Acidicapsa acidisoli: one gene and its partner. The protein of the gene in region 1 interacts with the protein of each later gene in a pairwise test. Links are inferred from orthologs where the notes say so. Each region holds a gene or a part of one and is shown on either strand. Other genes may lie near its edges.

The links.
Region 2: the proteins of eno (region 1) and rpe interact in binary tests that used the Escherichia coli proteins (3 or more experiments, as listed by UniProt). The link is inferred for Acidicapsa acidisoli from one-to-one orthologs.

What each region holds. Positions count from the first base shown.
Region 1 is NZ_JAGSYI010000004.1:641,145-644,365, forward strand. Bases 33-3,024 are described here. They hold eno (phosphopyruvate hydratase), read left to right. Parts: upstream 33-824; coding sequence 825-2,225; downstream 2,226-3,024. Other genes in these bases: OHL23_RS24545 (hypothetical protein), read right to left, coding at 33-477; gpmI (2,3-bisphosphoglycerate-independent phosphoglycerate mutase), read left to right, coding at 2,526-3,024. Also shown: more of OHL23_RS24545, read right to left, coding at 1-32; more of gpmI, read left to right, coding at 3,025-3,221. UniProt on the Escherichia coli protein: Catalyzes the reversible conversion of 2-phosphoglycerate (2-PG) into phosphoenolpyruvate (PEP). It is essential for the degradation of carbohydrates via glycolysis.
Region 2 is NZ_JAGSYI010000001.1:625,634-628,661, reverse strand. The notes cover bases 230-3,028. They hold rpe (ribulose-phosphate 3-epimerase), read right to left. Parts: upstream 2,067-3,028; coding sequence 1,392-2,066; downstream 230-1,391. Other genes in these bases: OHL23_RS02590 (excinuclease ABC subunit UvrC), read right to left, coding at 2,092-3,028; bamD (outer membrane protein assembly factor BamD), read right to left, coding at 230-1,298. In the rest of the region: more of bamD, read right to left, coding at 1-229. UniProt on the Escherichia coli protein: Catalyzes the reversible epimerization of D-ribulose 5-phosphate to D-xylulose 5-phosphate.

The DNA of each region.
Region 1 (3,221 bases):
CGGAATCAGCACCTTGCCATCCTGCAGCACATCCGAAGCCACCTGCCCGTGAAACGGCTCGCCCTTCTCGGTCTCCGTCGACGAAATCCCCTCTGTCAGCCGCACCCGGATCGTCACACCCGACAGCAACTCGCCCGGCCGCGCCCGGAGAGGATGCACAATATCTCCATCCGGATCAGACACTTCCGGCCGCGTCACCAAGGCCTGCTGGCCCGCATCAGGCGCGACATAGCTGGAATCCGGCCCCGGAGAACTCGGCTGCACTGGCTGCGAATCAGGCTGCGCCACCACTCCGGCCTGCGGCTTGGCAATCAGCGGCGCTGGCGGAACCTCCTGCGAAGCCACAATCGGATCATTCGGCGGCTGTGAAACCCCTTGGTAAGCGCTCGACTGGCCGGTCTGTTGCGCTATCGCCGCGCTCGCGACACTCAAAGCCGCGGAAGCCATCATCAAAGCTGCAAAATTTTGCCGACGCATAGCAGAATCCTCCTCGCGCGCACCACCGCCGCGCAAACCTACCCTACCCTTGAACACTCAACCCATCTATAAGTTGTGGCAAATTCTGGTCAAAACATCCCTCAGAACGGACCTTTTGACACCATATCCACTCTTCACCATAGCTTCCCCCAAATAAAAATGAGCCAATTCTCGCCAAAATTGCAGGGCTGAGGTATCGCCCACAGCACGAATCAAACTAGACACTCCACCGCGCAGATCGCCAACCTTCAATCCCGAAAAGTGTCCCACTACCCATCGTCCCGCAATCCGGTTTGCTATCCTACCCAAGGTATTCGCTTACATCCTTTTCAGGGGATTGCGCCCATATGGCAGAGCTACTCACCACCATCCAAAGCATCGCTGGTAAGGCGCTTGCCGTAGATCGCCGCCCCAAATTAAATGACCGCTTGCAGCACCGCATTGCGAGGACTGATATGACTGAAATCGTAGCTATTCGCGCCCGCGAAATTCTTGATTCGCGCGGCAATCCTACCGTAGAAGCAGACGTCATCCTGGAAAGCGGCGCACTCGGCCGCGCAGCCGTCCCATCCGGCGCATCCACCGGCGAACACGAAGCTGTGGAGCTCCGCGACGGCGACAAATCCCATTACTTCGGCAAAGGCGTCCTCCAGGCCGTGGAAAATATCGAGACCGTCCTCGCCCCCGAGCTAGAAGGCTTCGACGCCACCAACCAGCGCCTGCTCGATCACACCATGATCCAGCTCGACGGCACCGCCAACAAGTCCAAGCTCGGCGCCAACGCTATCCTCGCCGTCTCCATGGCCGCCAGCCGCGCCGTCGCCCAGACCCTCGAAATTCCGCTCTATCGCTATCTCGGCGGAGCCAACGCCAGCATCCTGCCCACTCCCATGATGAACGTCCTCAACGGCGGCGCGCACGCCGACTCGAGCGTCGACTTCCAGGAGTTCATGGTCATGCCAGTCGGCGCGGAGCGTTTCTCCGACGCCCTCCGCTGGGGCGCAGAAGTCTTCCACACCCTCAAAGGCGTCCTCAAGAAGAAGGGCTACTCCACCGCCGTCGGCGACGAAGGCGGCTTCGCACCCTCGCTCAAATCCAACACCGAAGCCATCGAAGTCATCCTCGAAGCCATCACCCTCGCCGGCTACAAACCCGGCGAACAGATCGCCATCGCTCTCGATCCCGCCTCCAGCGAGTTCTTCGACAAGGAAAAGAAGAAGTATGTCTTCAAGAAGAGCGACAAGCGCGAGCTCTCCAGCGAAGAAATGGTCAATTTCTACGACGACTGGGTCCGCCAATTCCCCATCGTCAGCCTCGAAGACGGCCTCGCCGAAGACGACTGGGACGGCTGGCGCATCCTCACTCACAAGCTCGGCGGCAAGATCCAGCTCGTCGGCGACGACCTCTTCGTCACAAACACCGACCGCCTGCAGCGCGGCATCGAAGAAGGCGTCGGCAACTCCATCCTCATCAAGCTCAACCAGATCGGCACCGTGACCGAGTCCTTCGAAGCCATCGAACTAGGCCGCCGTTACGGCTACACCAGCGTCATCTCGCACCGCAGTGGCGAAACCGAAGATACCTTCATCGCCGACTTCGCTGTAGCCACCGGCGCAGGCCAGATCAAGACCGGCTCAGCCTCGCGCACCGACCGCATCGCCAAGTACAACCAGCTCCTCCGCATCGAAGAGGAACTAGGCCAAGGCGCAAACTTCCTTGGCATCGAGAGCCTAAACTACAACGACTAACTTTGAGACGAAGAATGCGGGTGCCCCAGGTCTCGATTCTGAGACCTGGGTTCCTCGAACCCACAAATGTGGGGTAACAGAATCCTTCGACCTCAACCAAGGAATTGTCATCCGGAGCGCAGCGAAGGATCTGCTTCTGCCTTTGCAGTTGACTTTGCTTTTCTATCTGTCATTCCCGAAGGGAATCTGCTTTTCCCATATGCCATCAACCACGCATCCTATCGGACTCCGCCGATCCGCTAACTCGCCAAAGCGCAAAGCGCGCTAACTTGCTAACTTGCCGCCTTCAAAGGAACTGCCGTGTCCACTTACAAGCACCCGCTAGTCCTCACCATCCTAGACGGATGGGGTTACAGCCCAAAGACCGAAGCCAACGCCATCGCCCTGGCCCGCAAACCCACCTACGACAAGCTCCTCGCGGAATACCCCAACACCCTCATCCGCGCAGCCGAGCACTTCGTCGGCCTCCCCGACGGCCAGATGGGCAACAGCGAAGTAGGCCACCTGAACCTCGGCGCCGGGCGCATCGTGCAAATGGACATCACCCGCATCGACGGGATGATCGCAAACGACGAATTCACCAACTTTCCGGCCATTGCGAAAGCCATGCACCGCGCCCGCGAAAACGACCGCGCCCTGCACCTCATCGGTCTGCTCTCAGACGGCGGCGTCCACGCCCACCAGGAGCATCTCTACGCCCTCCTGCGCGCCGCCAAGGCCCACGGCGTCACCCGCGTCTTCGTCCATGCCTTCCTCGACGGCCGCGACACCCTGCCCACCAGCGGCGCAGGCTACATCGAAAAGCTCCTACATAAGATGGCGGAATACGGCATCGGCAAACTCGCCAGCGTAAGCGGCCGCTACTACGCCATGGACCGGGACCGCAAGTGGGACCGAGAGCGCAAAGCCTTCAGCGCCATGTGCCTCGGCAAAGCCGAAGGTGGAGCCACCACCGACGCCGTCGCCCTCATCAGAGACCGTTACAACAACGGCATC
Region 2 (3,028 bases), on another replicon or contig:
GCCGTTTCAAATTGCAATGGAGCCTGCGGCTGATCGGAACGAGGCGGCTCGTTGGCGCCGGTCGGCTGAGGAGCTGCCGCAGATTCAGCGGGTGCGCCGGGCTGGCTTGCCTTGAAGGCGGCGGCGAAGATCTGCTGATTCTCCTTGGTGATTGCGGGCGCGATTGTGCGCGCCGGCGATACCATCGTCGGGTCTCCAACGTGGGCGGCCTCAACCACCGTGGGTCCGTGCTTGATCATGCCCAGAGTCTTGTCGGTGAAACGGACAGCCTGGCGGCTGCGCTCTTCGGCATCGTTTTCGGCAATGGCTTCCTGCGTCGGTTCGGGGACAGGCCGGTTCATCGCAATCAGCCGCTCACGCGCATCTTCGACGCGTGGGGCCATCGGATAGCGGGTGATCACTTTGCCGTAAGCTGCAGCCGCTCTGTCCAGATAAACCTGCTGCAGGCGTTCGCGAACCGCGCCGGGCAGCCCCTTGGCGGCCTGGACGGAGTGCGCTTCGCCGGAGTAGGCGTCGCCGATGGTGATCCAGAGCTCGTCGCTCTTGCTGTAGAGCGGATAGCTGTCAGCCACGGTCTGTAGACGGGCGATTGTTCCTGCCCAGTTCAACCGGCTGGCGTAGTACTGTCCGATGAGGAATTCACGCTCAGCCAGCACTTCCTGCACTTCGCGAAGTCGCTGCTTGGCGCGCGGAACCAGCGATGAGTCGGGGAACTGGTCGATCATCTCGCGGTATTTCTGCTCGGCCTTTTGCGCGTTGACGAAATCGCGATCCGGCTTCTCCATCTGCATGAAGTAGATGTCCGCGACCTTCATCTTCGCCTCGGCTGCCTCAGGCGCCTGCGGGAAGAAGGTGATGAAATCCTCGTACTCGGCCTCGGCCTGGGTCAGCGCAGCCGTGCCGCCTTCCTTGAACCAGGCGTCACCTACGGCAAGCTTGGCGCGCATCTGGTACTCGGAGTTGGGATAGGTATTGAGCAGGGTCTGCAGATCCAGGCGTGCGACGTCGAAGCGGCCTTTCTTCAGCGCGACCATCGCCTTGTCGTACAACTCCTTGTCCGGCTGGCGGCTGGCTACATTCGCGAGGGGATTGGCGCTGAGATCCTCATTTTTCTTCTTCTTCGGCTTCTTGGTCTCGGCGTTGGCCGGAATCATCGACAGCGTGAGCGCGAGAACGCCGACTGTCGCGAAGACCCGCCGCGCGGACTTGCCGGGGTGAGCTACCGATTTCTTGCCTGGCAGCTGGCCCGGCATTTTGCCCGACATCTGGAAAGACGTCTTGTGTGAAAACAAATTCATACCACCTCAATCTCGCTGCACGCTGCCGGGGATCGCCGCTGCTGCGCTTCTGGTCCCTGAAACTGATCTGCTGTTGCAGCAGGTTCTTTCAAATCAACTGGCTTCGCCCGCTACTTTTTTCGCAGCCGCAAGCAGTTCTTGAGCATTCCGCTCGGCGTTACCATCGCCGAAGACAGCATTTCCCGCTACGAGCAGGTCCGCACCAGCTTGGACGACCTGGGCAATGGTATCGTGAGCCACGCCGCCATCGACTTCAATTCTAAACCGCAGTCCAAGGTCTTTTCGGATTTGCGCCAGCTTGCGAATCTTTTCCAGCGAAAAGGGGATGAATTTCTGCCCGCCGAAGCCGGGATTCACGCTCATGATCAGGACATGGTGCAACATCGGCAGGATATCGAGGATCAGTTCGACCCTGGTGGCCGGATTGAGGACCACACCGGCTTTCATGCCGTGGTTGTGGATGAGCTCGATGGTGCGGTGCAGGTGGGGGCAGGTCTCGTAATGGACGCCAATCCAGTTGGCCCCGGCGTCGGCGAAGGCGGGGATGTATTCGTTGGGGTTGTCGATCATCAGGTGGCAGTCGAGCGGCAGGCTGGTTGCCTTGCGCAGGCTTTTGACGACCGGTGGCCCAAGGGTGATGTTGGGAACGAAATGCCCATCCATCACATCGACGTGAATCACAGTGCCGCCGCCACGCTCTGCCGCCGCTACTTCGTCGGCAAGGTGGGCAAAATCGGCGGAAAGAATCGACGGAAGCAGTTCAACCATATTCAAACCAGAGACCGGATCGGGGCTAGCTCCCGGACAGCTCAAGTGTACCAGCAGGCGAGAGCGGTTGCGCCGGGCTGGATGAAGCAGAACTGGGCGGAGCCGGAGCCGGTTTGGGAAGATTCGCGGCCACGATACGGCCAACTGCGCGAAGTATCGCTTTGAGCGGCCAGCGGCCTTCGCTGAGCGGAAAGAAGACTTCGCCTGCGCGTTTCTGCTGAGGCCGGTAGTACCAGCGGGTCAGGAGGGCCAGATGACCCTGGCGGATTGTGGAGTTTGTAGCACGTTGGGGCGAATTCCTAGCCGAACTCATGGAGTCGATCGCCGCTTGCATGCGCGATTCGAGAAAGTCACGCGCCGATTTGGCCGCACCTGGGCTATCGGGCTCAGGAACCGGCTGGATCGCCATGGGCTGTGCGTAGAGGGAGCTGGAACCGGATTGCTCGTTCTGAATGCGCATTCCGAGGATGGAAAAGCGGGCAGGGCCTCGCCATTCTCCGTTGTCATAGAGGAAGATGGAGACTTCGTCGGGCTCTGCAGAGAGCTGAATCACACAGGCGCGTAGGGCATTCAGAGGGCGAACCAGCTCGGAGGCGAGGGATTGGACTGATTCGATCTTTTCAAGTTGCGCGTGGAGTTTTGCGGCGGTCTCGAACTCGAGTTCTTCGGAGGCGTGGTCCCGCAGTTCGCGGATCGTGACGAGCTTGTTCTCGCCGCGAGTGGCCAGAAAACTACGCACGGCCTCGGCTTCTTCGGCGTAGCGTGCGTCGGTGCAGCGCTGCTGGCATGGCGCAAGACACATTTTCATTTCGCCGTAGACGCAGCCGGGATGTTCCGGGTAGGGCGAGAGATTGTCTTCGCAGCGGCGCAGCAGGAAGAGCTTGAGCAGTTCTTCCGAGTAACGGTCGGCAGCGGTGCGAGAGGAAAACGGCCCGAAGGCCCATTGGCTTTCTTTTTGTCCG